Regions from separate parts of the Enterobacter sp. MG-EB028 genome, predicted to be linked through region 3. Evidence: predicted binding sites of a transcription regulator. Region 3 holds the regulator's gene; each other region holds the start of a gene.
What was found. The regulator Fur, encoded in region 3, represses iron uptake genes when iron is present. The targets are predictions, from matches to a motif close to ATAATAATGAGAACNACTATCAA.
Positions count from the first base shown of each region.

Region 1: feoA (ferrous iron transporter A) is a predicted target of Fur. The motif match lies at 3,152-3,174, and genes of this name have one in related genera.
Region 2: sodA (superoxide dismutase [Mn]) is a predicted target of Fur. The motif match lies at 3,766-3,788, and genes of this name have one in related genera.

Region 1 is NZ_CP195079.1:4,457,992-4,468,462, forward strand. Features, by position in the region: gene greB (transcription elongation factor GreB) at 1-460, shown strand, start outside; gene ACR42C_RS21260 (Tex family protein) at 546-2,876, shown strand; gene feoA (ferrous iron transporter A) at 3,215-3,442, shown strand; gene feoB (Fe(2+) transporter permease subunit FeoB) at 3,473-5,791, shown strand; gene feoC ([Fe-S]-dependent transcriptional repressor FeoC) at 5,803-6,039, shown strand; gene ACR42C_RS21280 (YdgH/BhsA/McbA-like domain containing protein) at 6,073-6,342, opposite strand; gene bioH (pimeloyl-ACP methyl ester esterase BioH) at 6,455-7,228, opposite strand; gene gntX (DNA utilization protein GntX) at 7,265-7,948, shown strand; gene nfuA (Fe-S biogenesis protein NfuA) at 8,010-8,585, shown strand; gene gntT (gluconate transporter) at 8,893-10,209, shown strand; gene malQ (4-alpha-glucanotransferase) at 10,302-10,471, opposite strand, start outside.
Region 2 is NZ_CP195079.1:4,755,163-4,765,633, forward strand. Features, by position in the region: gene cpxP (cell-envelope stress modulator CpxP) at 1-1, opposite strand, end outside; gene cpxR (envelope stress response regulator transcription factor CpxR) at 152-850, shown strand; gene cpxA (envelope stress sensor histidine kinase CpxA) at 847-2,220, shown strand; gene yiiM (6-hydroxyaminopurine reductase) at 2,326-3,000, opposite strand; gene sodA (superoxide dismutase [Mn]) at 3,072-3,692, opposite strand; gene rhaT (L-rhamnose/proton symporter RhaT) at 3,980-5,014, shown strand; gene rhaR (HTH-type transcriptional activator RhaR) at 5,015-5,863, opposite strand; gene rhaS (HTH-type transcriptional activator RhaS) at 5,937-6,773, opposite strand; gene rhaB (rhamnulokinase) at 7,075-8,544, shown strand; gene rhaA (L-rhamnose isomerase) at 8,541-9,800, shown strand; gene rhaD (rhamnulose-1-phosphate aldolase) at 9,922-10,471, shown strand, end outside.
Region 3 is NZ_CP195079.1:1,376,697-1,387,167, reverse strand. Features, by position in the region: gene speF (ornithine decarboxylase SpeF) at 1-1,119, shown strand, start outside; gene potE (putrescine-ornithine antiporter) at 1,116-2,429, shown strand; gene pgm (phosphoglucomutase (alpha-D-glucose-1,6-bisphosphate-dependent)) at 2,534-4,174, opposite strand; gene seqA (replication initiation negative regulator SeqA) at 4,199-4,747, opposite strand; gene ybfF (esterase) at 4,931-5,704, shown strand; gene ybfE (LexA regulated protein) at 5,833-6,120, shown strand; gene fldA (flavodoxin FldA) at 6,276-6,806, shown strand; gene fur (ferric iron uptake transcriptional regulator) at 7,097-7,543, shown strand; gene chiQ (ChiQ/YbfN family lipoprotein) at 7,636-7,962, opposite strand; gene chiP (chitoporin ChiP) at 8,010-9,407, opposite strand; gene glnS (glutamine--tRNA ligase) at 9,855-10,471, opposite strand, start outside.

The DNA.
Region 1 (10,471 bases), 1.8 Mb from region 3:
GATCACCCGCGAAGGGTACGAGAAACTCAAGAAAGAGATGGATTACCTGTGGCGCGAAGAGCGTCCTGAGGTGACCAAAAAGGTGACCTGGGCGGCCAGCCTGGGCGATCGCAGCGAGAATGCGGATTACCAGTACAACAAAAAGCGGCTGCGCGAAATTGACCGCCGGGTTCGCTACCTGACGAAGTGCCTCGAGAATCTCAAAATTGTCGATTACTCCCCACAGCAGGAGGGCAAAGTGTTCTTCGGCGCGTGGGTGGAAATTGAAAACGATGACGGTGACACCCTGCGTTTTCGCATTGTCGGCTACGATGAAATTTTTGGTCGTAAAGATTACATCTCCATCGACTCCCCGATGGCCCGCGCGCTGCTGAAAAAGGAAGTGGGCGATCTGGCCGTCGTTCAAACCCCAGCCGGTGAAGCCAGCTGGTACGTCAATGAGATCGTCTACGTAAAATAGTCCGAGAGCGCCCTCCCCGGCTGGCATTTTGCCGTGTCAGCCCGTATAACTATCCCCTGATTTTGACCCACAAGATGATAAAGCCATGATGAAAGATTCGCTCTGCCGCATTATTGCGGGTGAACTTCAGGCCAGAGCCGAACAGGTAGAAGCTGCCGTTCGCCTGCTTGATGAAGGGAACACCGTGCCGTTTATTGCACGCTATCGTAAGGAAGTCACCGGCGGTCTGGATGACACGCAGCTGCGTAACCTGGAGACCCGTCTGGGCTATCTGCGCGAGCTGGAAGAACGTCGTCAGGCGATCCTCAAATCCATCGGCGAACAGGGCAAGCTGACCAGCGAGCTGGAAAGCGCCATTAACGGCACCCTGAGCAAAACCGAACTCGAAGATCTCTATCTGCCGTACAAACCGAAGCGCCGCACGCGCGGGCAGATTGCCATCGAAGCGGGCCTTGAGCCGCTGGCCGACCTGCTGTGGAATGAGCCGTCTCACGACCCGGACACCGAAGCGGCGAAATTCATCGACGCCGACAAAGGCGTCGCGGACACCAAGGCCGCTCTGGACGGCGCGCGCTACATCCTGATGGAGCGCTTCGCGGAAGACGCTGCCCTGCTGGCCAAAGTGCGTGATTACCTGTGGAAGAATGCCCACATCGTCTCTACCGTCGTCGCGGGCAAAGAGGAAGAAGGCGCGAAGTTCCGCGACTACTTCGATCACCACGAACCGATTTCAACCACCCCTTCTCACCGCGCGCTGGCGATGTTCCGCGGCCGCAACGAAGGCGTGCTCCAGCTCTCCCTGAACGCCGACCCGCAGTTTGACGAGCCGCCGAAAGAGAGCCACTGCGAGCAGATCATTATCGACCATCTCGGCCTGCGCCTGAACAATGCCCCGGCGGACAGCTGGCGCAAAGGCGTAGTGAGCTGGACCTGGCGCATCAAGGTGTTGATGCACCTGGAAACCGAGCTGATGGGCACCGTGCGCGAGCGCGCTGAAGATGAAGCGATTAACGTTTTCGCCCGTAACCTGCACGACCTGCTGATGGCCGCTCCTGCCGGCCTGCGCACCACCATGGGTCTCGATCCGGGCCTGCGTACCGGCGTGAAGGTCGCTGTGGTTGACGGCACCGGCAAGCTGGTCGCCACCGACACCATTTACCCGCATACCGGACAGGCAGCGAAAGCCGCCGTCGTGGTGGCGGCGCTGTGCGAGAAGTACAACGTGGAGCTGGTTGCCATCGGTAACGGCACCGCATCACGCGAAACCGAGCGTTTCTACCTCGACGTGCAGAAGCAGTTCCCGAAAGTGACGGCGCAGAAAGTGATCGTCAGCGAAGCGGGCGCATCGGTCTACTCCGCCTCTGAGCTGGCGGCGCAGGAGTTCCCGGACCTGGACGTTTCCCTGCGCGGTGCGGTCTCTATTGCCCGTCGCCTGCAGGATCCGCTGGCCGAACTCGTGAAGATCGACCCGAAATCCATCGGCGTGGGCCAGTACCAGCACGACGTGAGCCAGACGCAGCTGGCGCGCAAGCTGGATGCGGTGGTGGAAGACTGCGTAAACGCCGTCGGCGTGGACCTGAACACCGCCTCCGTTCCTCTGCTGACCCGCGTGGCGGGCTTAACCCGCATGATGGCGCAGAACATCGTGGCCTGGCGTGACGAGAACGGCCAGTTCCAGAACCGTCAGCAGCTGCTTAAAGTGAGCCGCCTGGGGCCGAAAGCGTTTGAGCAGTGCGCGGGCTTCCTGCGCATCAATCACGGCGATAACCCGCTGGATGCTTCTACCGTTCACCCGGAAGCATACCCGGTTGTTGAGCGCATCCTGGCCGCTACTCAGCAGGCGCTTAAAGACCTGATGGGCGACAGCGGCGCCCTGCGCAACCTGAAAGCGGTGGACTTCACCGACGAAAAATTTGGCGTGCCTACCGTCACCGATATCATCAAAGAGCTGGAAAAACCGGGCCGCGATCCGCGTCCTGAGTTCAAAACGGCGACCTTTGCTGACGGCATCGAGACCATGAACGATCTCCTGCCGGGCATGGTGCTGGAAGGCGCGGTGACCAACGTCACCAACTTCGGCGCGTTTGTGGATATCGGCGTGCACCAGGACGGTCTGGTGCATATCTCGTCCCTTGCCGACAAGTTCGTTGAAGACCCGCACACCGTGGTCAAAGCGGGCGACATCGTGAAGGTGAAAGTGCTGGAAGTGGATCTGCAGCGCAAGCGTATCGCCCTGACCATGCGTCTGGACGAGCAACCGGGCGACACCAACGCGCGCCGTGGCGGCAACGGTGGAGGCCGCGAGCAGCAGCGTCCGGCCGCGAAAGCCGCAAAACCGCGCGGGCGTGATGCACAGCCTGCGGGCAATAGCGCGATGATGGACGCGCTGGCGGCCGCGATGGGTAAGAAACGCTAAGGCAACAACGCCCCCCTCACCCTAACCCTCTCCCCAAAGGGGAGAGGGAACTTTAACACCCTCGCCCCTTTGGGGAGAGGGTTAGGGTGAGGGGAATAAAACATCTCGAAATATATGAAACCGATTGCACAGCCATATTTAAACCACTAATTATCACCCCGTTAACAAATATCCCTCTTTTCATTTTCCCGGCAATTCAGCAAATATTGAGCAAGGTCAATCAGACCGCAAATTAATACGATTAACAACATCCCGTCACATTTTTATTATTGCTGATAAAAACTATTCTCATTATCATCGCAGTGTAGATTATTTAACCTCTCGTGGAATCAGGCATTATGCAATTCACTCCAGACAGTGCATGGAAAATTACCGGTTTTACCCGCGAAATTAGCCCGGCCTATCGGCAGAAGCTGCTGTCACTGGGCATGCTGCCCGGCTCATCATTCCAGGTCGTGCGCGTAGCGCCGTTGGGCGATCCTGTCCATATCGAAACCCGGCGCGTGAATCTGGTTCTGCGCAAAAAAGACCTCGCATTAATTGAAGTTGAATCTTTATCCCGTTAACAAGCCAGCGGTTTCGGTGGGTCTAATACAATGAAAAAATTAACTATTGGCTTAATTGGCAATCCTAATTCCGGCAAGACAACCTTATTTAATCAGTTAACCGGCGCGCGCCAGCGCGTGGGAAATTGGGCAGGCGTAACGGTTGAACGTAAAGAAGGCCAGTTCACGACAACGGACAATCAGGTGACCCTGGTCGACCTTCCCGGTACCTATTCCTTAACCACGATTTCATCCCAGACATCGCTCGATGAGCAAATTGCCTGCCACTACATTCTTGGCGGCGATGCCGATCTGCTGATCAACGTGGTCGACGCCTCTAACCTCGAACGAAACCTTTACCTGACGCTGCAGCTGCTGGAGCTGGGGATCCCCTGCATCGTGGCGCTCAACATGCTCGACATTGCAGAGAAACAAAAGCTGCGCATTGACGTCGATGCCCTCTCTGCGCGCCTTGGGTGCCCTGTCGTTCCGCTGGTCTCGACCCGCGCTCGCGGTATCGACGCGCTGAAGCTGGCGATTGACCGCCACGCGGGAAACCGCGACGTTGAGCTGGTGCACTACGCCCAGCCGCTGCTGCGCGAAGCCGATCTGCTGGCGCAGGAGATGGACAAAAATATGCCTGCGAAACAGCGTCTGTGGCTCGGCCTGCAGATGCTGGAAGGGGATATCTATAGCCGCGCCTATGCCGGACATGCAGCAGATAAGCTGGACGTGACCCTCGCCCGTCTCAGCGGCGAGCTGGACGACCCGGCGCTGCACATCGCCGATGCGCGTTATCAGGCCATTGCGTCAATTTGTGATGTGGTCAGCAACGCCCTTACCGCGGAACCCAGCCGCTTTACGGCGGCGGTGGATAAGATTGTGCTCAACCGCTTCCTCGGTTTGCCGATCTTCCTGCTGGTGATGTACGTGATGTTCCTGCTTGCCATTAACATTGGTGGCGCGCTCCAGCCGATTTTTGACGCGGGTTCTGTCGCCGTTTTCGTTCATGGTATTCAGTGGCTGGGTTACACCCTGCACTTCCCGGAATGGCTAACCATCTTCCTCGCTCAGGGGATCGGCGGCGGTATCAACACCGTGCTGCCGCTGGTGCCGCAGATCGGCATGATGTATCTGTTCCTCTCGTTCCTTGAAGATTCCGGCTACATGGCGCGCGCCGCGTTCGTGATGGACCGCCTGATGCAGGCGCTGGGTCTGCCGGGTAAATCCTTCGTCCCGCTGATCGTCGGCTTCGGCTGTAACGTGCCGTCGGTGATGGGCGCGCGCACCCTGGATGCGCCGCGTGAACGTCTGATGACCATCATGATGGCGCCATTTATGTCCTGCGGCGCGCGTCTGGCAATCTTTGCGGTCTTTGCAGCCGCCTTCTTTGGTCAGCAGGGCGCGCTGGCGGTCTTCTCGCTGTATGTGCTGGGCATCGTGATGGCGATCCTGACCGGCTTAATGCTCAAGCACACCATCATGCGTGGTGAAGCGTCGCCGTTTGTGATGGAGCTTCCGGTTTACCACGTACCGCATCTGAAAAGCCTGGCGATCCAGACCTGGCAGCGACTGAAAGGCTTTGTGCTGCGCGCCGGTAAGGTGATTGTCATTGTCAGTATTTTCCTGAGCGCGCTGAACAGCTTCACCCTGAGTGGACAGACGGCGGATAACATCAACGACTCTGCCCTCGCCTCCGTCAGCCGCGTCATCACGCCGGTCTTTAAACCAATTGGCGTGCAGGAGGATAACTGGCAGGCGACCGTGGGACTGTTCACCGGGGCGATGGCGAAAGAGGTGGTCGTCGGGACCCTGAACACGCTCTACACCGCAGAGAACATTCAGGAGCAGGAATTTAACCCGGCGGAGTTTCACCTCGGTGACGAACTGCTGGGTGCCGTAGAGGAGACCTGGCAGAGCCTGAAAGATACCTTCAGCCTGAGCGTGCTGGCGAACCCGATTGAGGCCAGCAAGGGCGACGGCGAAATGGCAACCGGTGCCATGGGCGTGATGGGCGAGAAGTTTGGCAGCGCGTCTGCGGCCTACAGCTATCTCATCTTTGTCCTGCTCTATATCCCGTGCATCTCCGTCATGGGAGCGATTGCCCGCGAGTCCAGCCGCGGCTGGATGGGCTTCTCCATCCTGTGGGGGCTAAATATCGCTTACTCGCTGGCGACGCTGTTTTATCAGACCGTTAACTTCAGCCAGCACCCGCGCTACAGCCTGGTCTGCATTCTGGCGGTTGTGCTGTTTAACGTAATGGTTCTCGGTCTGCTACGCCGGGCACGCAGCCGCGTCGACATCGACCTGCTGGCAAATCGTAAAACCGCCGCAACCTGCTGCAGCAGCCCGGCTGGCGACTGTCACTAAGAGGAAACCAGATGGCATCGTTGATTCAGGTTCGTGACCTGCTGGCGCTTCAGGGGCGGATGGAGGCAAAACAGCTCAGCCTCAGCCTGCATACGCCGCAGCCGATGATCGATGCCATGCTGGAACGCCTGGAAGCGATGGGTAAAGCCGTGCGGATTAAGGAAGAAGCGGACGGCTGCCTCTCCGGCAGTTGTAAAAGCTGCCCGGAAGGAAAGGCCTGCCTCAGGGAGTGGTGGGCACTGCGCTAATAAAGCCGGGCATTGCTGCCCGGCTTTATCGTATTACTTATAGACGTCCGCGGTAGCGCGTACGTTTTTGGTCTGTTTTTCTGCACTGGTGACGACGTAGTACGTCCCGCCCAGCTCATCCGCTTTCTTCGACAGCTCTTTTCTTGCATCCATCGGCGCGGTGGTGTCAGACGTAGAAATCTCACCAATTTTCGTCAGATTCATCCCGGCAACTTTATCTTTTTCCAGCTCTTTCGCCGCAAAAACGCCAAATGACAGTGACCCAATAACCAGAGAAGTGACAATACCTGTAACAAGTTTCATAGCCTGACTCTCCATAGGATTGTTGTTTTTGATTATCGTAGGCAGAACAACCGCAACGACATCTGGAGTATGGTTGCGGTGTGTAACTTTTTCCAGGCTGGATAGAAAATAATCAGTCTAAACGTTGACTTAACGCAACCAGCGCTGAACAAAATTCCGTCGGATGAGAGATAAACGGAGCATGCGCGGCTTTGGCAATGACCCGGGATTCGCTGTCCGGCCAGAGGGAATCCAGAAGTGGAACCACTTTGCGCGGCACCAGCCCGTCCAGATGGCCATAGATACGCAGGTGCGGCATGGCCAGCGCAGTCAGCGGCTCCCGCAGGTCGACCGTTTTCAGGATCTCAAGACCGCCGTTAAGCACCTCGACGTCCGGCATCGGCAGGGAGAGCACCACCTGCTTCAGCGCTCTGGCATCCTGACGCGCGGTTTCCGTCCCCATTGTCTGCAATGCGAGGAATCGCTCGACGGTCCGCTGGAAATCGTCGCTCAGCTGCTGCTGGAAGCCCGCCAGCACGTCAGGTTTGATGCCGGGCCACGTCTCTTGCGCGCTAAAGCATGGCGACGAGGCCACGGTGACCAGCGCCTTAACGCGCTCGGGCCAGGAGAGCGCAATCTGGCTTGCCACCAGCCCGCCCAGGCTCCAGCCCAGCCAGATGGCATTTTGCGGCGCGGCGTCCACAACCTGCTGCGCCATCTCATCAAGCGACATCGCGCCAAAGCCGCGGCTGCGACCGTAGCCCGGTAGATCAACCAGATGTAACGTAAATTGCGAGGCAAGTTCCTCGCTTATGCAATGCCACACTTCCGCATTCAGGCCCCATCCGTGCAGCAGCACAAGATGGCAATTTCCTGTCCCTACGGTCTGCCACCACAGCGTCTTCATCAGTTACTGTTCTCTTTTTTCACATGGAGGTTGCACATGCTAACAGTGCCTGGCTTGTGCTGGCTATGCAAAATGCCGCTTGCCCTCAGCGCGTGGGGCGTCTGTTCCGTCTGCACGCGCTCACTGGCAAGGCGTATCACAACCTGCCCGCAATGTGGTTTACCGGCGGCTAACCGCTATTTGCCCTGCGGCCGCTGCCTGAAAAAATCCCCGCCGTGGAGCGCGCTGGTAGCCGTGGATGATTATGTTCCACCGCTGAGCGGGCTTATTCACGCCCTGAAGTTTTCCGGCCAGAGTTCGCTGGCGCAGCCCCTTGCCCGCCTGCTATTGCTGGCAGTTTTACAGGCGCGACGAACCCGCGCTCTGCCGAAAATCGATAGGGTGGTGAATGTCCCCTTATACCGACGTCGGCACTGGCGGCGCGGCTATAATCAAAGCGACCTGCTCTGCCGCCCGCTCGCCCGGTGGCTAGGCTGTCGCTATGATGCCTGCGCGCTTACCCGCGTACATGCCACCGCCATCCAGCATCAGCTCAACGCCCGGCTTCGCAAAAGGAACCTGAAAAACGCCTTTCGCCTTGAATTGCCGGTCAAAGGCCTCCATATCGCCATCGTGGATGACGTCGTCACCACAGGCAGTACCGTTGCTGAACTTTCCCGACTGCTTTTGCAAAGCGGCGCCGCGTCGGTTCAGGTATGGTGTCTGTGCCGTACCTTGTAGCCCTTCTTCAATGGGCGTATGATTATACCCAGGTAATTTAGTCAACTATTAGGCCAAAGCTATGATCCGTATTTCCGATTCTGCACAAGCGCACTTTGCCAAACTGCTGGCAAATCAGGAAGAAGGGACGCAGATCCGCGTGTTTGTGATCAATCCAGGCACTCCGAATGCAGAATGTGGTGTCTCTTATTGTCCTCCGGATGCTGTGGAAGCAACTGACACTGCCCTTAAATTTGAACAGCTCACCGCTTATGTCGATGAACTGAGCGCGCCGTATCTTGAAGATGCGGAGATCGACTTCGTCACCGACCAGCTGGGTTCTCAGCTGACCCTGAAAGCGCCAAACGCCAAAATGCGTAAAGTGTCTGACGATGCGCCGCTGATGGAGCGCGTTGAGTATCTGCTTCAGTCCCAGATCAACCCACAGCTGGCTGGCCACGGCGGTCGCGTTTCCCTGATGGAAATCACGGAAGACGGCCTGGCGATCCTGCAGTTCGGCGGCGGCTGTAATGGTTGCTCTATGGTCGACGTGACCCTGAAAGAAGGGATCGAGAAGCAGCTGCTGAACGAGTTCCCGGAACTGAAAGGCGTGCGTGACCTGACCGAGCACCAGCGCGGCGAGCATTCTTACTACTAATTCAGTACCCGCCCGTATTGCCCGGTGGCGCCACGCTTACCGGGCCAACCTCCCTTACCTTCCCACCTCGATATGTTGACCTGCGTCTCATAATTCAAATTTTGCCTCACTGGGTGATTCTCAACCGCGACATGTTACCCGTATCATTCTCGTGGGCACTCAGCACCCTTATAACAGCCGACTAAACTTAACTGTTTCGCAGGCATCAGTATGAGTGCCGTTAACCACTCTGTTCCCAGTTGGGACAATCGGAATTTGTCGTTGAAACAATGACGTTACCCATAACAATTCAAAGGCCAGGTAAATCATGCCATTAGTCATCGTTGCTATCGGTGTTGTGTTATTACTGCTCTTGATGATCCGTTTCAAAATGAACGGATTTATCGCTCTGGTTCTGGTGGCACTTGCAGTCGGTCTGATGCAGGGGATGCCGCTGGTTAAAGTTATCAGCTCTATCAAAGCCGGCGTCGGCGGCACGCTCGGCAGCCTGGCGCTGATCATGGGCTTCGGTGCCATGCTCGGCAAAATGCTGGCGGACTGCGGTGGCGCGCAGCGTATTGCCACCACCCTGATTGCCAAATTCGGTAAACAGCACATTCAGTGGGCAGTGGTGTTAACCGGTTTTACCGTCGGTTTCGCGCTGTTCTATGAAGTGGGCTTCGTGCTGATGCTGCCGCTGGTGTTTACCATCGCTGCGGCAGCGAACATCCCGCTGCTGTTTGTGGGTGTGCCAATGGCTGCGGCCCTGTCCGTGACCCACGGCTTCCTGCCGCCACACCCGGGTCCAACCGCTATCGCCACCATCTTCCACGCCGATATGGGTAAAACCCTGCTGTTCGGTACGATTCTGGCGATCCCGACCGTGATTCTGGCGGGCCCGGTGTATGCCCGCTTCCTGAAAGGCATTGATAAGCCTATCCCGGAAGGTCTGTACAGCGCCAAAACCTTCACCGAAGAAGAGATGCCGGGCTTTGGCGTCAGCGTCTGGACCTCTCTGGTGCCGGTGATCCTGATGGCGATGCGCGCCGTGGCGGAGATGATCCTGCCGAAAGGTCATGCTTTCCTGTCCGTTGCGGAATTCCTGGGTGACCCGGTAATGGCAACGCTGATTGCGGTGTTGATCGCGATGTTCACCTTCGGTCTTAACCGCGGTCGTTCAATGGATCAAATCAACGACACGCTGACCTCTTCCATCAAAATCATTGCCATGATGCTCCTGATCATCGGCGGCGGCGGTGCGTTCAAGCAGGTGCTGGTCGACAGCGGCGTGGACAAATACATCGCTGCCATGATGCATGAAACCAACGTGTCGCCGCTCCTGATGGCCTGGTCTATTGCTGCAGTTCTGCGTATTGCGCTGGGTTCTGCGACCGTTGCGGCGATCACCGCAGGCGGTATCGTTGCCCCGCTGATTGCGACCACGGGCGTAAGCCCTGAGCTGATGGTTATCGCCGTCGGTTCCGGTAGCGTGATTTTCTCTCACGTTAACGACCCTGGCTTCTGGCTGTTCAAGGAGTACTTCAACCTGACGATCGGTGAAACCATCAAGTCCTGGTCCGCGCTGGAAACCATTATTTCGGTGTGTGGTCTGGTCGGGGTGCTGCTGTTGAATATGGTTGTCTGATGTAAAAAAGCCGGGTGGCGCTGACGCTTACCCGGCCTACATTCTATTCCCTCTCCCTCCGGGAGAGGGTTAGGGTGAGGGTGAGGGTGAAACTACCGCTTCTTACCCACTGCCCTTCTGCGCTTATCCAAATCCTTAATCAGCCTGTTCACCCCGTCATCGGCAAACATCTTCTCAAGCGTTGTGGACAGCTTGCGTCGCCAGTTCTTGTACTGATAGCTGGTGCCCGGAACGTTCACCGGCTCCGCCATATCAATCCAGT
Region 2 (10,471 bases), 1.5 Mb from region 3:
TCACTTGCTCCCAAAATCTTTCGTGTCGCGATTCAACGAGAGACAGTCTACGATTCAGGCTGCAAACATGCGTCAGGGGGTGTAAAACAACGTAAAGTCATGGATTAGATAGCCTTGATGTCGTAATTTCTGCCTCGGAGGTATTTAAACAATGAATAAAATCCTGTTAGTTGATGATGACCGAGAGCTCACATCCCTTTTAAAGGAGTTGCTCGACATGGAAGGTTTCAACGTCCTGGTTGCCCATGATGGCGAGCAGGCGCTGAGTCTCCTTGACGACAGCATCGATCTACTTTTGCTCGACGTAATGATGCCGAAGAAAAACGGTATTGATACGCTGAAAGAGCTTCGCCAGACACACCAGACGCCTGTAATCATGCTGACCGCGCGCGGCAGCGAACTTGACCGCGTTCTCGGCCTTGAGCTGGGTGCGGATGACTATTTACCGAAGCCGTTCAACGACCGTGAACTGGTGGCCCGTATTCGCGCTATCCTGCGCCGTTCCCACTGGAGCGAGCAGCAGCAAAATACCGACAACAGCTCGCCAACGCTGGAAGTGGACTCCCTGAGCCTGAACCCGGGCCGCCAGGAAGCGAGCTTCGACGGCCAGACGCTGGAGCTGACCGGCACGGAGTTCACCCTGCTGTATCTGCTGGCACAGCATCTCGGCCAGGTGGTATCGCGTGAACATTTAAGTCAGGAAGTGCTGGGCAAACGCCTTACCCCGTTTGACCGCGCCATCGACATGCACATCTCTAACCTGCGCCGCAAGCTGCCGGAGCGTAAAGACGGTCACCCATGGTTTAAAACCCTGCGTGGTCGCGGTTATCTGATGGTTTCCGCTTCATGATAGGCAGCTTAACCGCCCGCATCTTCGCCATCTTCTGGCTGACGCTGGCACTGGTTTTAATGCTCGTTTTGATGTTGCCAAAACTCGACTCACGCCAGATGACGGAGCTTCTCGACAGCGAGCAACGTCAGGGCGTGATGATCGAACAGCACGTGGAAGCGGAGCTGGCAAACGATCCGCCGAACGATTTGATGTGGTGGCGCAGGCTTTTTCGCGCTATCGATAAGTGGGCGCCTCCCGGACAACGTCTTTTGCTGGTCACCAGCGAAGGCCGCGTGATTGGAGCCGATCGCAATGAAATGCAGATCATCCGCAACTTTATTGGCCAGGCGGATAACGCCGATCACCCACAGAAGAAGAAATATGGTCGGGTAGAAATGGTCGGTCCTTTCTCGGTACGGGATGGGGAAGACAACTACCAGCTCTATCTGATTCGCCCCGCGAGCAGTTCCCAGTCCGACTTCATCAACCTGCTGTTTGACCGTCCGCTTCTGCTGCTGATTGTCACGATGCTGGTCAGTTCCCCGCTGCTGCTATGGCTGGCGTGGAGCCTGGCAAAACCGGCGCGTAAGCTGAAAAACGCCGCCGATGAAGTGGCGCAGGGTAACCTGCGGCAGCATCCTGAGCTGGAATCCGGGCCGCAGGAGTTCCTGGCCGCAGGAACCAGTTTCAACCAGATGGTGAGCGCGCTGGATCGCATGATGACCGCCCAGCAGCGGCTGCTGTCGGATATCTCGCACGAGCTGCGCACCCCGCTCACGCGCTTGCAGCTTGGCACCGCGCTGCTGCGCCGCCGCAGCGGGGAAAGCAAAGAGCTGGAGCGTATTGAGACGGAAGCCCATCGTCTGGACAGCATGATCAACGATCTGCTGGTGATGTCGCGCAACCAGCAGAAAAACGCGCTGGTGAGCGAAACGGTGAAAGCCAATCACCTGTGGCATGAGGTGCTGGACAACGCGGCGTTCGAAGCTGAACAGATGGGTAAATCGTTCACCGTCAACTTCCCGCCGGGCCCGTGGCCGCTGTACGGTAACCCCAATACGCTGGAAAGCGCGCTGGAGAATATCGTGCGTAACGCCCTGCGCTACTCGCATACGAAGATTGAAGTGGCGTTTTCGGTGGATAAAGACGGGATTACCGTCATTGTCGATGACGACGGCCCTGGCGTCAGCCCGGAAGATCGCGAGCAGATTTTCCGTCCATTCTACCGCACCGACGAAGCGCGTGACCGCGAGTCTGGCGGCACGGGGCTGGGTTTGGCGATTGTTGAAACCGCCATGCAGCAGCACCGTGGCTGGGTGAAAGCCGACGACAGCCCCCTGGGTGGGCTACGGTTAACGCTGTGGCTACCGTTGTATAAGCGTTCGTAGTTTTCACCCGCCCCTCACCCCGGCCCTCTCCCCAAAGGGGCGAGGGTGTTTTACGTTCCCTCTCCCCTTTGGGGAGAGGGTTAGGGTGAGGGGTAAGGCGTAGCCTTATCTTCCCCACAATCTCCGCGAATTATCCTCGATCTTGCCGCTTAAGCGCCGCTTCTGCATCGTTCTGGTCCAGCTGGTTGATAACCCCGCTGCCGACAGCAGGCGGTGATACTGCTCGTCGTCAAACGGCATATGCCAGGCAATGGCGCAGGCGTCATAAACAGACACATCGCTCAGGCGCGACGCCAGCTCAAGCGGCGCGTCCGCTGAAACCTGCCCAGCCAGCACCACGCGGTACAGCCAGCCGGTTTTACCCGCTTTTTGCAGCTGGGCCGACATATCCTGAATCCCGAAATGGTAGTTGAGCTTGAAGCAAGGCGAGCGTGGCTGCGTCACCTGAATCAGGGCATCACCCCAGCGGTAGATATCGCCGATAAAGACGTTCTTCTCCGTCAGCCCTTCGGTCGAGAGATTTTCGCCAAACGCGGGCGCAACGAAGAGGTCCGCCTGCTCGGGGAATTCCGCTTTCCAGTGCTGGTAGTGCTCGCGCGGATAGTGACACAGCGCGCGCTCCGGCCCGCCGTGGATTTTCTTTTCGGCCTGTTCGTCACCCGCCAGACCGAGATCGGTTAACGTCAGTTCACCGTCGACCTGCATTTTGGCGATGGCGCTCGGGCGGCTGCCGTCGTACTCCCTGACCTTGCCTGTAAACACGTTCACCGGGTAATGCATTGCTGCCTCCATTACGCAGATACAAAAAAAGCGAGTCATAAGACTCGCTTCTCACAGGCGTCAATGCAACCTTATTTTTTAGCGGCGAAACGCGCTGCTGCTTCGTCCCAGTTCACCACATCCCAGAACGCTTTGATGTAGTCAGGGCGACGGTTCTGGAACTTCAGGTAGTAAGCGTGTTCCCATACGTCCAGACCCAGGATTGGGAAACCGGATGCGCCAGAGATCGCTTCACCCATCAGCGGGGAGTCCTGGTTAGCAGTAGACACTACCGCCAGCTTGTCGCCTTTCAGAACCAGCCACGCCCAGCCAGAGCCGAAACGGGTCGCAGCGGCTTTTTCGAATTCCGCTTTGAAGTTGTCAACGGAACCGAAGTCGCGCTCGATAGCCGCTTTCAGGTCGCCCTGCAGGGTGGTGCCGGTTTTCAGGCCTTTCCAGAACAGGCTGTGGTTAGCGTGACCGCCAGCGTTGTTACGCAGCACGGTTTTCTTGTCTGCTGGCAGCTGGTCCAGTTTGGTAATCAGCTCTTCAACAGGCAGGTTAGCGAACTCTGGCAGGCTTTCCAGCGCGGCGTTCGCGTTGTTCACATAGGTCTGGTGGTGTTTAGTGTGATGGATTTCCATCGTCTGCTTGTCGAAATGCGGTTCCAGTGCGTCGTAGGCATACGGCAGGGATGGCAGTGTATAACTCATAATCCTCTCCATTATTGTCGGGCGGCACAGCTGTTAATGCCGCGTAAGCAGTTGGTTCATTATAGTTAATTAAATGATATTGAAAATGATTATCAATGCCGTAGTTTTTATATGGTTATTCAGGTTTTGCCTAAACGCAAAATTGTGAGTCTGCTCACCAGGTTAACGCGCTGATTGCCATCCAAAACCAAAGTGCGGCAACCTTCTGAAGGTTCCTGAACCGCCTAATTTTTACACTCATCAAGTCGGGGGGAGGCCACCGGCTATAAAAACGATGAGGACGTAAAATGAATCATGCGATTACGATGGGTATCTTCTGGCATTTGATAGGCGCAGCCAGTGCAGCCTGTTTCTATGCCCCGTTCAAAAAGGTGAAAGGGTGGTCGTGGGAAACCATGTGGTCGGTTGGCGGTACCGTGTCCTGGCTGATTTTGCCATGGACCATTAGCGCCATGCTGCTCCCGGATTTTTGGGGCTACTTCACCTCCTTCAGTGCTTCCACCCTGCTGCCGGTGTTTCTGTTCGGCGCGATGTGGGGCATCGGCAACATTAACTACGGACTGACCATGCGCTACCTCGGGATGTCGATGGGTATCGGCATCGCGATTGGCATTACGCTGATCGTCGGCACGCTGATGACGCCCATTCTTAACGGTAATGTCGACGTGTTGATCAACACCAAAGGCGGGCAGATGACGCTGCTGGGCGTGCTTGTCGCGGTAATCGGCGTGGGTATCGTCACCCGAGCGGGTCAGCTGAAAGAGCGCAAGATGGGCATCAGAGCCGAAGACTTTAACCTGAAGAAAGGGCTGCTGCTGGCAGTGATGTGCGGCATCTTCTCGGCGGGCATGTCGTTCGCCATGAACGCCGCAAAACCCATGCACGAAGCGGCCGCCGCGCTGGGCGTCGACCCGCTGTACGTGGCGCTGCCAAGCTACGTGGTCATCATGGGCGGCGGCGCGTTGGTAAACCTTGGCTTCTGCTTCATTCGTCTGGCAAAAGTGAAGGATCTGTCAGTAAAAGCGGATTTCTCGCTGGCAAAATCCTTAATTATCACCAACGTGCTGCTTTCGATGCTGGGCGGCCTCATGTGGTATCTGCAGTTCTTTTTCTACGCCTGGGGTCACGCCAGCATTCCGCCACAGTACGACTACATAAGCTGGATGCTGCACATGAGCTTCTACGTGCTGTGCGGCGGGCTGGTTGGGCTGGTGCTGAAAGAGTGGAATAACGCCGGGCGTCGTCCGGTGGGCGTTCTGAGCCTGGGCTGCGTGGTGATCATCATCGCCGCTAACATTGTCGGCCTCGGCATGGCGAACTGATTACGCTGCCTTTCGACTGCGATGACGCCACTGAACCGGCGTCATCCCCACCTCGCGATTAAACACCACCGAAAAGTAATTACTGTCCTCAAATCCGCAGCGCATCGCCACTTCACTGACCATCAGCTCCGTATGCTGCAACAAATACTGGGCGTGGCAGATGCGCAGCTGGCGCAGGTAGTGGTTCACCGTCATCCCCGTCTGGGTGCGGAACTGCTGGCGCAGTGCGCGCTCGCTGCACTGCTCCTGCTCGCAGAACTTTTCCAGCATGAAACTTTTGTTCAGGCTACCCGCAAGCCGGGCGATCAGCTTGTCCAGCAGCGCTTCCTGGGCGGTCGCGGAGGGGTTGTCGGTGGCATAACGATGGCGTTTAAGGGTCATGACCAACTGGGCGAAAAGCAGCTCCGCCATCGGGTTTGCCACAGAATCGTGCTTTTGGCTCTCCTGCTCCAGCTGGGAGATCGTCTGGCGCACCTGAGCCATGCCGTTGCTGCTTAAGCGCCAGTGGGGTTCGCCTCTGGCATTGAGAAAACCGGGGATATGAGCCGCCCAGTCAACATTCAGTTTGAGCCTGTCCGGGCAGTAGATAACGTTCTGCAAAACCAGATCGTTAACCGAGGCGTAAGCGTGTTTGTCTTCGCCGCGGATGTAAAACAGATCGCCACGCGTGATGCGGTAGGGCCGGTCGTTGAGGATGTGTAAGCCGTTGCCGCGCCAAACGAGCACCAGTTCGCAAAACTCGTGGGTATGCTCGGCAAAGACATTTTGCGGGTAGCGGTCGGCCACCGCGACGGCCTGACTCGCGGAGGCAAAAAAATCATCTTTGCGAAGAATTAACTGAGCGGCCACACCACAACCTCTACGGTGAATAACCGGACATTATTAGCCATTTTGCGGCAATAAAACGGTGATTGCCTTCGCGTTACTGGATTGAAGCATCCTTCCCCTGACGGATATCGCGCGGCGACCAGCTAAACTCGCGACGAAAAAGGGTCGAAAAGTGATTACTGTCGCCGAAACCGCAGCGATACGCGATATCCGTGACGCTTTCGTCGGTGTGACGTAAAAGGTGACGCGCTTTAATCAGGCGCAGGCGGTTGAGGTAGCGCTGCGGCGTGAGCCCCGTGTGCTGCTTGAGCTGACGATGCAGCGTGCGTAACGACAGCGAAAAATTATCCGCCAGCGTTTCCCAGCACACGTCCTCGGCGAAATGGTCCTCCAGCCAGGCCATCAGCTGGTTCAGCCGCGCGTCGTTATTTGCCAGCCCTTCAACCAGGCTACTGCGACGCAACAGCACCAGCAGCTGCATAAACAGCAGCTCGCGGGTGGCAATGGCATGGGTCTCCTGCCCGTCCTCGCTCTGCTCCATTTGATTCACCAGCTGGCGCACCTGCTGCAACGTGGACTGATTCACCCGCCAGTGAGACGGGTAGTGTCCATCCTGCTCCTGGGGCAGTAGCTTGTTCAATCCCGACAGAAACTGGAACGCATCCGGGGAACGATAGAGCACGTTGGTCAGACACAGATTGTCGGTATGTTCATACAAATGCCTGTCGCGATCGCGCACGAAGCACACCATACCGCCACTGATGGTGTATGGCTGGCCGTTGAAGACATGAATGCCTGTCCCATGCTCGACAATCACAATTTCATGAAAATCATGATGATGTTCAGGAAACGCGGCCTGCGGGAGCCGTGGCTCAATCGCGATCGGAGATGTTCCCGACGGGAAAAAATCGACGCTGTGCAGTACGGTCATAGCGGCCCCCACCAATGAGAAAAGTTCTCAAAATAGTAATTAAGGCCTTCCACACTCACCTTAAATTTTTGACAGCAAACGTCGCAAAGACTGTCCGTTTTTCAAGAAACAGACGGAAAAATCGGGAAATGCGGTCAGCGTCACATTGCCCTAAAACCCCGCCCTCCCTGGAAATTGTGAACTCCCTCACGTTCATCTTTGCTTCCTTGCCAGCGCGAGATTCGTGCTGTCAGTGACGAGAAGGTGGCCTTTTCTTCCCTTTTTTACACTCAGCACCAATGACTTAAGAAGGGACCTGATCATGACTTTTCGCCATTGTGTAGCTGTCGATTTAGGCGCATCCAGCGGCCGCGTAATGCTCGCCACCTGGGACTGCGGCAAGCGCACACTCACGCTTCGCGAAATGCACCGTTTCGCCAACTGCCTGCAAAAACAGGACGGTTTTGATACCTGGGATATTGATGCCCTGGAAGCGGAGATCCGCACCGGGCTGAACAACGTCTGCAATGACGGCATACGCATCGACAGCATCGGCATTGATACCTGGGGCGTGGACTACGTTCTGCTCGACATCCACGGCGAACGCATCGGCCTGCCCGTCTCGTATCGAGACAGCCGCACCGACGGGCTGATGGCACAGGCCATAGCCCAGCTTGGCAAACACAACATCTATAGCCGCAGCGGCATTCAGTTTCTGCCGTTTAACACGCTGTATCAGCTGCGCGCGCTGGTTGAGCAGCAGCCGGAGCTGGCCAAAAAGGTGGCGCATGCACTGCTCGTCCCGGACTACTTAAGCTACCGGCTGACCGGCAACATGAACTGGGAATACACCAACGCCACCACCACGCAGCTGGTCAACATCAACACCGATAGCTGGGATGAACACCTGCTGGCCTGGACGGGTGCCTCACCTTCCTGGTTCGGCACGCCGACCCATCCGGGTAATGCGATCGGGCAGTGGCTCTGCCCGCAGGGGAACGCCATCCCTGTTGTCGCCGTCGCCAGTCACGATACCGCCAGCGCGGTGATTGCATCCCCGCTGGCCAGCAAAGACGCGGCCTACCTCTCTTCCGGCACCTGGTCGCTGATGGGCTTTGAGAGCAAAACGCCATACACCAGCGACGCCGCAATGACGGCGAACATCACTAATGAAGGCGGTGCCGAAGGGCGCTACCGCGTGCTGAAGAACATCATGGGACTCTGGCTGCTCCAGCGAATGCTGAAAGAGCAGCATATTTTCGACCTGCCGGCGCTTATCGCCGAAACCGAAAAGCTGCAGGCCTGTACGTTCCTGATCAACCCGAATGACGACCGCTTTATTAACCCGGTGCATATGAGCGCCGAAATCCAGGCCGCCTGTTTCGAGGCCGGACAACCGGTCCCGTCCCGTCCTGCCGAGCTGGCGCGCTGTATTTTTGACAGCCTCGCCCTGCTCTACGCGGATGTTCTGAACGAGCTGGCAAGCCTGCGCGGCAAACCGTTCAGCCAGTTGCATATCGTGGGCGGCGGCAGCCAGAACCAGTTGCTGAACCAGCTCTGCGCCGATGCCTGCGGCATCACCGTGGTGGCGGGTCCGGTGGAGGCCTCGACGCTCGGCAACATCGGTATTCAGCTGATGGCCCTGGACGAACTTTCAGACGTCGATGAATTCCGTTCGGTGGTCACCGCGAATACCCGCCTGACTACTTTCATCCCTAACCCCTGCCATGAAATTGCCCGCTACCGGGCGCAGTTTCAGCAAAAACGACTGACTAAGGAGCTTTGCGCATGACCACTCAACTTGAACAAGCCTGGGATCTGGCTAAACAGCGTTTCGCCGCCGTTGGCGTGGATGTCGAAGCAGCGCTGCACCAGCTCGACCGTCTGCCTGTCTCCATGCACTGCTGGCAGGGCGATGACGTCGCTGGCTTCGAGAACCCGGTCGGTTCCCTGACGGGTGGCATCCAGGCGACGGGTAACTACCCGGGTAAAGCGCGCAACGCCACCGAACTGCGTGCAGACCTGGAGCTGGCACTGAGCCTGATCCCGGGGCCAAAACGCCTGAACCTGCACGCGATCTATCTGGAGTCCGACGCGCCAGTGGCGCGTAACGCGATTAAACCGGAACACTTTAAAAACTGGGTGGAATGGGCAAAAGCCAACCGGCTGGGCCTGGACTTCAACCCCTCCTGCTTCTCGCACCCGCTCAGCGCGGACGGCTTTACCCTCTCCCATGCCAACGATGAAATCCGTCAGTTCTGGATCGACCACGTGAAGGCCAGCCGCCGCGTCTCGGCTTATTTTGGTGAACAGCTTGGCACGCCGTCAGTGATGAACATCTGGATCCCGGACGGCATGAAAGACATCACCGTCGACCGCCTGGCCCCGCGTCAGCGTCTGCTGGCCGCGCTGGATGAGGCCATCAGCGAAAAACTGGATCCGGCACACCACATCGATGCGGTGGAGAGCAAGCTGTTCGGCATTGGCGCGGAGAGCTATACCGTCGGCTCGAATGAGTTCTACATGGGTTACGCCACCAGCCGCCAGACCGCGCTGTGTCTGGATGCCGGTCACTTCCACCCGACCGAGGTGATCTCCGACAAAATCTCCGCCGCCATGCTCTTCGTGCCGCGCCTGCTGCTGCACGTCAGCCGTCCGGTGCGCTGGGACAGCGACCACGTGGTGCTGCTGGATGACGAAACCCAGGCGATTGCCAGCGAAATCATCCGTCATGACCTCTTCGACCGCGTGCACATTGGCCTCGACTTCTTTGATGCCTCCATCAACCGCATCGCGGCATGGGTGATCGGCACCCGGAATATGAAAAAAGCCCTGCTGCGCGCGCTGCTGGAGCCAACCGCGGCGCTGAAACAGCTGGAAGCAAACGGCGACTACACCGCGCGCCTGGCGCTGCTGGAAGAGCAAAAATCCCTGCCGTGGCAGGCCGTTTGGGAGATGTACTGCCAGCGTAACGATGTGCCGGCAGGCAGCCAGTGGCTGGAAAACGTGCGGGCGTATGAGAAAGACGTGTTGAGTCAGCGCGGGTAGCTGGCCCCTCACCCCTGCCCTCTCCCCAAAGGGGAGAGGGAGCAAACCATCCCCTCGCCCCTTTCGGGAGAGGGTTAGGGTGAGGGGAAACTCTCACCGCGATAACTGGAAAATAAAGACTATGCAGACTATCACCCACTCCTGGTTCGTCCAGGGCATGATCAAAGCCACCTCCGACGCCTGGCTGAAGGGCTGGGACGAGCGCAACGGTGGCAACCTGACGCTGCGCCTGGACGACGCGGATATCGAACCGTTCGCGGCCGATTTCCATCAGAAGCCGCGCTATATTGCGCTGAGTCAGCCGATGCCGCTGCTCGCGAATACACCGTTTATCGTCACCGGCTCCGGCAAGTTCTTCCGCAACGTTCAGCTCGACCCGCAGGCAAACCTCGGCGTGGTGAAAGTGGACAGCGACGGCGCGGGCTACCACATTCTGTGGGGCCTGACCGACGAGGCGGTGCCCACCTCCGAACTGCCGGCGCACTTCCTCTCCCACTGCGAGCGCATCAAGGCGACTAACGGCAAAGACCGCGTGATCATGCACTGCCACGCCACCAACCTGATCGCCCTGACCTACGTGCTGGAAAACAGCGCTGATTTCATCACCCGCAAGCTATGGGAAGGCAGTACCGAGTGTCTGGTGGTCTTCCCGGACGGCGTGGGCATTCTGC
Region 3 (10,471 bases):
TCGCAGACCTCGCAAATCCATAAGAAAGACAGCCATATCAAAGGGCAACAGCGCTATGTCCCACATAAGCGGCTGAATAATGCCTTCATGATGCACGCCTCCACCAGCCCATTTTATCCGCTGTTCGCTGCGCTGGACATCAACGCCCGCATGCATGAAGGCCAGAGCGGCCGCAACATGTGGATGGACTGCGTGGTTAACGGTATCGAAGCGCGCAAGCTGATCCTGGAGAACTGCCGGTATCTGCGCCCGTTCGTGCCGGAGACAGTGGATGGCCGTCCGTGGGAAAGCTGGGACACGGCGGAGATTGCAACCGATCTACGCTTCTTCCACTTCGTGCCGGGTGAAAACTGGCACGCTTTTGAAGGCTACGCTGAGCACCAGTATTTTATCGACCCGTGCAAGCTCCTGCTGACCACGCCGGGCATTAACGCCCGCACCGGGGAGTATGACGACTTCGGCGTGCCCGCCACTATCCTTGCCAACTTCCTTCGCGAAAACGGCATCGTGCCGGAAAAATGCGATCTCAACTCGATCCTGTTCCTGCTCACGCCGGCGGAAGATATGGGCAAGCTGCAGCAGCTTGTGGCACAGCTGGTGCGCTTCGAAAAACTGCTCGAGAGCGATGTTCCGCTGAAAGAGGTATTGCCTTCTCTCTACAAACAACATCCGGAACGTTACGCGGATTACACCCTGCGCCAGATCTGCCAGGAAATGCATGACCTGTACGCCCGCCACAACGTGAAGCAGCTGCAAAAAGAGATGTTCCGCAAGTCTCACTTCCCACGCGTGATGATGAACCCGCAGGACGCGAACTACGCCTACCTGCGCGGCGAGGTCGAGCTGGTCTCCCTGCGCGACGCGGAAGGCCGCATCGCCGCTGAAGGTGCGCTCCCTTACCCACCGGGGGTGCTGTGCGTGGTTCCAGGGGAAGTCTGGGGCGGTTCCGTGCTGCGCTACTTTGCCGCACTGGAAGAAGGCATCAACCTGCTGCCGGGCTTCGCGCCGGAGTTGCAGGGCGTGTATGTCGAGGAGTGTGACGGTCGCAAACAGGTTCGCTGCTACGTCATCAAACAATCCGCCGCTCAGCCCGCGCTGCTGAAAGGAGAGAAATTATGAGTAAGTCCAATAAGATGGGCGTGGTGCAGCTGACTATCCTTACCATGGTCAACATGATGGGTTCCGGGATTATTATGCTGCCCACCAAGCTCGCCGAAGTGGGGACGATTTCGATTATCTCCTGGCTTGTTACCGCCGTAGGATCGATGGCGCTGGCGTGGGCGTTCGCCAAGTGTGGGATGTTCAGCCGCAAGTCAGGTGGCATGGGCGGCTATGCTGAGTACGCCTTTGGTAAGTCCGGCAACTTTATGGCGAACTACACCTACGGCGTATCGCTGCTGATCGCCAACGTGGCGATTGCCATTTCCGCCGTCGGCTACGGCACGGAGTTGTTTGGCGTGACGCTCAGCCCGGTACAAATTGGGCTGGCGACCATCGGGGTTCTGTGGATCTGCACCGTGGCCAATTTTGGTGGCGCGCGCATTACCGGTCAGCTCTCCAGCATCACCGTCTGGGGCGTGATTATCCCGGTTGTCGGCCTGTGCATCATCGGCTGGTTCTGGTTCAGCCCAACGCTCTACGCCAACTCCTGGAATCCGCACCACGTGCCGTTCTTTACGGCAGTGGGCTCGTCTATCGCCATGACGCTCTGGGCCTTCCTGGGTCTGGAATCCGCCTGTGCGAACGCAGAAGTGGTAGAGAACCCGGAGAAGAACGTGCCGATTGCGGTCCTCGGCGGAACGCTGGGCGCGGCGGTGATCTATATCGTCTCGACTAACGTCATTGCCGGGATTGTGCCAAACATGGATCTGGCTAACTCCACGGCGCCGTTCGGGCTGGCCTTTGCCCAGATGTTCACCCCGGAAGTCGGGAAAGTGATCATGGGTCTGATGGTGATGTCCTGCTGCGGCTCGCTACTCGGCTGGCAGTTCACCATCGCGCAGGTGTTTAAATCCTCGGCTGATGAAGGTTACTTCCCAAAAATCTTCTCCCGCGTGACCAAAGCCGACGCGCCGGTGCAGGGTATGCTGGCAATTGTCATCTTCCAGAGCGGATTGTCGCTGATGACCATTAGCCCGTCCCTGAACAGCCAGTTTAACGTGCTGGTCAACCTGGCGGTGGTGACGAATATCATTCCGTATATTCTGTCGATGGCGGCGCTGGCGATCATTCAGAAGGTGGCGAAAGTTGATCCACGCAAAGCGCGTGCGGCGAATATTGTGGCGCTGATTGGGGCAATCTACAGCTTCTATGCGCTCTACTCATCCGGCCAGGAAGCGATGCTGTATGGCGCGATGGTGACCTTTATGGGCTGGACGCTGTACGGTCTGGTGTCACCGAGATTTGAATTGAAGAATAAGCACAGTTAGGTAAAAGCAAAACGGCAGCCCAAGGGCTGCCGTCTTTATTGTTTTCTCCCTCTCCCTTTGGGAGAGGGCCGGGGTGAGGGCATCAGCCCGCACCAGAACCGCACTTACGCGTTTTTCAGCACTTCGCTGACAATCTCTACCGCTTCTTTCTCAATCTGCTGGCGGTGCTCAGCGCCGAGGAAGCTTTCGCAATAGATTTTGTACGCATCTTCCGTACCGGACGGACGCGCGGCGAACCAGCCATTTTCGGTCATCACTTTCAGTCCACCGATAGACGCACCGTTACCCGGTGCCGCCGTCAGACGGGCAGTGATCGGATCGCCTGCCAGGGTACTTGCGCTGACCATCTCTGGGGAGAGTTTGGACAATGCAGCTTTCTGCGCAGAGGTCGCGCCAGCCTGGATACGGTTATAGCTTGGCGCACCAAAGCGTGCCGCCAGCTCGTTGTAGTGTTCCTGCGGGTTTTTACCGGTAACCGCGGTGATTTCCGCAGCCAGCAGGCACATGATGATGCCGTCTTTATCGGTTGACCACGGGGTGCCGTCGAAGCGCAGGAAGGACGCGCCCGCGCTCTCTTCGCCGCCGAAGCCAAAGCTGCCGTCGTGCAGACCGTCAACGAACCACTTGAAGCCCACCGGCACTTCCACCAGCTTGCGGCCCAGCGCGTCCACCACGCGGTCGATCATCGCAGAAGAGACCAGCGTTTTACCGACAGCCACCTCTTTGCCCCACTGCGGGCGGTGCTGGAACAAGTAGTTGATCGCAACAGCCAGGTAGTGGTTCGGGTTCATCAGCCCGGCAGGGGTGACGATGCCGTGACGGTCATAATCCGGGTCGTTAGCAAATGCCAGATCGAACTTGTCGCGCAGCGCCAGCAGGCCCGCCATCGCGCACTCGGAGGAGCAGTCCATACGGATCGCGCCGTCTTTGTCCAGGTGCATGAAGCGGAAGGTCTGATCAACGTGATCGTTCACGATGGTCAGATCCAGCTTGTAGTGCTCGGCGATGCGCTTCCAGTACTCAATACCGGAGCCGCCCAGCGGATCCACGCCCAGCTTCAGGCCGGCTTTCTGAATCGCCGCCATATCGACGATATCCGCCAGCCCTTCCACGAACGGCTGAACCAGATCCTGCTCTTTCACGTGGCCGGAGGCCATCGCTTCATCAAGAGAAATACGTTTAACGCCTTTCAGGCCGTCGGCCAGCAGCGCGTTTGCACGATCTTCCACCACTTTGGTGACGTTGGTGTCAGCCGGGCCGCCGTTAGGTGGGTTGTATTTGATACCACCGTCTTCCGGCGGGTTGTGGGATGGCGTGATAACGATCCCGTCTGCCAGTGCGCCACCTTTTTTGTTGTGCACAAGGATTGCGTTTGATACCGCCGGCGTTGGGGTGAAGCCATTGTTCTCCTGCACAATCACGTCAACGCCGTTTGCCGCCAGCACTTCCAGCACGGAAATGAACGCCGGTTCAGACAGCGCATGGGTATCTTTGCCCACGTAGCACGGACCGGTAACGCCGTTTTTGGCGCGCTCTTCCGCAATGGCCTGAGCAATGGCCAGAATATGCGGTTCGTTAAAGCTGTGGCGCGCCGCGCTGCCGCGGTGACCAGATGTACCAAACTTCACTGCGTGTTCTGCGTTGCCCACGACCGGTTTCAGCACGTAATACTGCGCGGTCAGCTGAGCGACGTTAATCAAATCGCTTTGTTGTGCAGGTTGGCCTGCACGGCTGTGATTTGCCATTACCGGGTCCTTATGATGCAAGGGTTAAATTGTACCGCAAACCTTTTCAATCAATTCCGCCGGGAACTGCATGGACTGCATGATGTGTTCAATCATGCTGCACTTGCGGCCCGTATTGGTATTGGTGATCACCCAGTACGGGGTGCCAGGGACATGTTTAGGTTTGGTTTGATTGCCATTTTGCAGCAGCGTCTGCTCGTCGCCCGCGAAATAGACGCGGGTACGGCCGTGCAGCGACTCGGTCGCTTCAGCAAACGCTTTGTTATCCAGGGCGTAAAGTGTAGACAGCACCAGCATAAAACGGTTGACCGCCTTTTTCTGCTCCGCATATTCGTCGGAGAGCAGCAGCTCGCGCATCGCGCGCACTTTATCTTTTACCGGCGTCACGGCAGGTTTTGCCTGTGCAGCAACGCTCGGCTGAGACACGACATCTTTGGTAACTGGGGTGGCAGGCTGTGAAGCGGCGGAAATTTTAAGCATGCGCCGTAAAATGTCGGACGCGCTCTCCCCGATATGCCGCGTCTGGCTGGCAATATACTGATAGAGTTCGTCATCAACTTCGATTGTTTTCATCTTAATCCAGTGCGATATCTTATCTGAATACAAGTCATTGGGATTATAAGGTCAAATCCCAACAGCGGATAGCGTCAAACCAGGTTGGCGGCAAAAGTCAGATTAAACTGGAACCTTGCAGCCGGGCGGCAGAATGGTCAACATGATACCCTAACCTGACATACGTAAAAAAAGAACTTTGCCATGAAATTGAATACCCGAGCGCAAACTGCACAATCGCCGAACAATAATTCCCCCATCGTGCTGGTTCATGGACTTTTTGGCAGCCTGGATAACCTGGGCGTGCTGGCCCGCGATTTGGTCACCGATCACGATATTCTACAGGTTGATATGCGCAATCACGGGCTTTCCGGCCGCTCAGACGAAATGACCTATGCGGCAATGGCGAAGGATCTGCTGGATACGCTTGATGCGCACAATCTGCAGAAGGTGACCCTCATAGGGCATTCAATGGGCGGTAAAGCGGTTATGGCACTCACCGCGCTGGCGCCAGAGCGCATTTCCGGGCTTGTGGTCATTGATGTTGCCCCTGTGGACTACGACGTTCGACGTCATGATGAGATTTTCGCAGCAATTAATGCTGTAACTGCAGCTGGCGTTTCCACACGTCAGCAGGCGGCAACGGTTATGCGTGAACATCTTGATGAAGAAGGCGTGGTGCAGTTCCTTTTGAAGTCGTTTGTTGACGGGCAATGGCGTTTTAACGTGCCGGTGCTGTGGGACCAGTACAACAACATCGTGGGCTGGGAAACCGTCCCCACCTGGCCGCACCCTGCTCTCTTTATTCGCGGCGGCCACTCTCCTTATATTACCGACGCTTACCGCGACACGCTGCTGGCACAGTTCCCGCAGGCGCGCGCCCACGTGATTGCCGGGGCCGGGCACTGGGTTCACGCCGAAAAACCTGACGCTGTACTGCGCGCTATCCGCCGCTATCTCGCTGATACTGCAAATTGATTAAAAAGAGAGCGACTGGAAGATGACAGGCTTCCAGTCGTTGGCGTGCCGTTTTTGGTGATGTATGATGGCGCGCTTATCGCCCGGGCTTTAGCAGGGCGGCGTGTTTCCCCCGAAGTCTCAGAATCATGGCCAAAGAACAAACGGACCGTACGACACTAGATCTGTTCGCGAATGAGCGTCGACCGGGACGACCGAAAACGAATCCGCTTTCGCGCGATGAACAGCTGCGTATCAATAAACGCAATCAGCTTAAACGCGATAAAAATCGTGGGCTTAAGCGTGTCGAACTGAAGCTCAACGCTGACGCTGTCGATGCGCTTAACGAGCTGGCCGAGGCGCGTAATATCAGCCGCAGCGAGCTTATTGAAGAGATGCTCATCGCTCAGCTTGAGACGCTTCGCAGCCAGGCATAAGTCTGAAAAACCCCTTTATCGCCCTTTTCATGTAGCACAGAGTGCAGTCCTGCGCGATAGCGGTTTCCGCAGGGTTGCCAGTTCTGCTATTATTGCCCTTATCCGTGGCCGAATTGCGCCACCATACCATTAAGTTTCAAGAGGTTATTTTACTCATGGCAATCATCGGCATTTTCTTCGGCAGTGATACCGGCAATACCGAAAATATCGCAAAAAACATTCAGAAACAGCTCGGTAAAGACGTTGCTGATGTGCATGACATCGCCAAGAGCAGCAAAGAAGATCTCGAGGGCTATGACATTCTGCTGCTGGGTATTCCAACCTGGTACTACGGTGAAGCCCAGTGCGACTGGGACGATTTCTTCCCGACGCTGGAAGAGGTGGACTTCAACGGGAAGCTGGTCGCACTGTTTGGCTGTGGCGATCAGGAAGACTATGCCGAGTACTTCTGTGACGCGCTGGGGACGATTCGCGACATCATTGAGCCGAATGGCGCGGTTATTGTTGGTCACTGGCCGACTGCCGGTTACCACTTCGAAGCCTCTAAAGGCCTGGCCGATGACGATCATTTTGTCGGTCTGGCCATTGACGAAGACCGTCAGCCTGAGCTTACGGCAGAGCGTGTAGAGAAGTGGGTTAAGCAGATCCGTGAAGAACTCCACCTGGACGATATTCTCAACGCCTGATTTTTTCTACGGCGCAACGCAGGTTGCGCCCGTTTTCCAGGTAAAACCGATTAAATTAATTGCTACAAACTTTTAACTTTTTCGCCCAGACCTGTACAATGTCTCCCTGGCAAAATGTGGTTTTCATTGAGCAAGTTTGTTGGTGATACCACGTTTTTATAAGCATACTTTGCCTGAGACTTGCAGTTTTCATTTAGGCATGGCAGTTCTATAATGAGACGCATTAACCCAGGTGCATTTTCTGTCACTTCCTTCAGAAGTGAATCGTTTAGCAACAGGACAGATTCCGCATGACTGACAACAATACCGCATTAAAGAAGGCTGGCCTGAAAGTAACGCTTCCTCGATTAAAAATCCTCGAAGTGCTTCAGGGTCCAGACAATCACCATGTCAGTGCGGAAGACCTTTATAAACGTCTTATCGACATGGGTGAAGAGATTGGGCTGGCCACCGTTTATCGCGTGCTGAACCAGTTTGATGACGCGGGCATTGTTACCCGTCATAATTTCGAAGGCGGTAAATCTGTATTCGAACTGACCCAGCAGCATCACCACGATCACCTGATCTGCCTCGATTGCGGCAAGGTCATTGAATTTAGCGATGATTCCATCGAAGCGCGTCAGCGTGAAATCGCAGCTCGTCACGGCATTCGCCTGACCAACCACAGCCTGTACCTATACGGTCACTGCGCTGAAGGGGATTGCCGCGAGAATGAACACGCTCACGACACAAAATAAGTTAGCGTTCATACTCTGAGCCAGCCGCGAGGTTGGCTTTTTTTTGCGTCAAAAAAGCCCGGTAAGCAAAGTGCCACCGGGCGTAAAGCAACTTATTTATTGTTATTGCGTATCTCGTTCCAGATCTTATCGCAACGCTTCGCCACTTCCTGATCGTTACCGGTTTTACGCGCCTGAATACAGGCCTGATAATCCATCACCCGAACGTTCTCCTGCGTCGCGAACTGCTCATGCGCTTTCTCTTTCTTCAACACATTCAGCACGCTCTGACAGGCTTCGATTTTCTCTGGCGATCCTTCGGCAGTATTAATACAGGCGCTATACGCCTCCTTCAGACGGGAATCCTCTTTCGGCGCCTGAGTCTGAACGCACGCCACCAGCCCTGATGCCAGCAACGCGACGATTACGATTTTTTTCATCATGTGCAGTCTCCAGACCGGCGGGACTCAGCCCGCCGGTGTGCTCATCAGAAGATGGTGAATGGGGCGATAACCATGAATTTGACGTCACGTTCATCCTGGAAGATGTTGCCGTAACCGCCCGCATAGCTTGGAATATCGGAGTGGTTGTCATACTGGGTGAAATGCAGCTTGAACATCGTGCCTTTCGCGCGGCCATCCTGCAGGGTATAGATAGCATCCAGGCTGTAGGAGGACTCTTTCAGGCGATAGTTTGGATCGTAGTAGGCATCCGGCGTCGCCATGTCTGCTGGTTTTGCGTCCCAGGCGTATGCGTAAGAAGCACCCACCGCCCAGCCAGGCAGGTTCCAGTTTTTCAGGTCATACATGGCGCCGAAGAAGACCGCTTTCTCGCCGTCGGCGTTGAAGTCGGAGCGGTTATCCCACCAGATATCCAGACGACCATTGGATGATGCATAGGTCGGGGTCATACGCTGCAGGAAGTAGCCCTGCTGCCCTTCCGCCTTCACCCATGTCCCTTCCAGACGCAAATCAACCTGACCGACTTTGTAGCCGAAAGTCAGCGCCTGAAGCCACGCGGTGCCGTTATAAATGTCATTTACGCTGCCATCGCTGACCTTATCGCGCGTACCGTAGAACTGGTAGCTGGTGCTCAGCGGGCTACCGGCGATATCAAATTTGTAGCTGGCTTTAGCAAAATACTGATCGATATAGCCTTCCGCCTGACCAAATGCAGCTTCCAGAACCAGATCGTTTTTAAAGTCGTACTTCGCGCCCAGCGAGTGGAGGTAATCGACTTTAGTTTTCTTATCGTTCTGGTAGAACTTATCCATTTCGATGTGCCACGGTGCTTTGTACTCGTTGGTCCACATATAGGAGAAGCTCAACGCACCTGCGTCACCGTAGTCAAAGTTAGCCCCGGCTTCTGCACCCTGATAGGTACCAGGCATAAAGCTCCAGTGCGGCGCTAACAGCGTCTGGCCGGTTGGCTGAATATACCCCCCGCGCGCCCAGACCGGGCCGTATTTAAATTTCGCTGCAGCCTTATAAAGGCTGATACCGCTTTTATCTCCGGACCAGTCTTCGTCATAGGCTTTATTGCTGGAGGAGAAGGCAATTTCGTTCGGGTGGCCGCTGTCGCCGTTTTCCGCCATTTCGATTGCGGTAAATGCAGCAATATCCAGACCGAACATATCAGCGGCATAGCCTGACTGGAAGTCCAGGTTGGCGTTCCAGGTGGAGTGAGAGAGGTTGGTTTTGTATTTATCTTCTGTGACATCTTTACGGTCACGTTCACGCTGCCAGTAATAAATACCGCCAGTGAGGGTAGAATCTTCGATGAAACCTGCTGCTTTCGCCTCTGGTGTCACCACCAGGCCCGACATTGCTGTCACACCGGCAATAGCCAGCGCCAGCGCATTACGTTTGCCACTGAACGTACGCATAGATTATTCCTCTTTGACGAATTAAAACGCCTTAAACGGCGAAAATATAAAAGACCAAATGGTCAGGGGTAGTTATAAATACCCTCGAATTAACTACCGTCTTTAGGTTATTTTTCGCGACGCGAATTATCAATGCTTTTCAGTGGGCAAAAGTCAGGATTATGACGAAGTGCACATAATTGGTAGTGCTTTGTAACATTTAGTCGGATGCGAGGTATGGCGGGGCTAAAGCAGGTAATTTCAACGTATTAGATCGTAAAAAAACACGTATTTGTCTTTATTCTCTGTTTTATCAAAAAGACAAACTTTTTTTAGAAAAATAAGTAGCACCACGTTGACCAAAAATTTTAGTTGGCCTAATTACGGGTCTACTTTAACGATATGATCATTAAATAAAAAAACGCCGCTATAAGCGGCGTTTGTTTCTCATTGACCAGTGCAGCGTTTTTATTCGCCGATCTTCGTCCAGGTATCACGCAGACCTACGGTACGGTTAAATACCGGCTTTTCTGCCGTGCTGTAACGGCTGTCCAGGCAGAAGTAACCTTCACGTTCAAACTGGAATGCTTTGCCCGCTTCAGCCTCTTTCAGCGACGGCTCCGCGTAACCCTGTTTGATCACCAAAGATTCCGGGTTGATAGTCGCCAGGAAGTCTTCAGCTGCACCCGGGTTAGGCACGCTAAACAGACGATCGTACAGACGAATTTCTACCGGCAGCGCGTGGGAAGCGCTCACCCAGTGAATCACGCCTTTCACCTTGCGGCCATCTGCCGGATCTTTGCTCAGCGTCTCTGCATCGTACGAACAGAAGATGGTGGTGATGTTGCCTTCTGCATCTTTCTCTACGCGCTCGGCTTTGATGACGTAGGCATTACGCAGACGCACTTCTTTACCCAGCACCAGACGTTTGTACTGCTTATTGGCTTCTTCACGGAAGTCAGCACGATCGATCCAGATTTCACCGCTGAACGGCACGTCGCGGCTTCCCATTTCCGGTTTGTTCGGATGGTTAGGCATGGAGACCAGCTCGCTTCCACCCTGCGGGTAGTTTTCGATAACCAGTT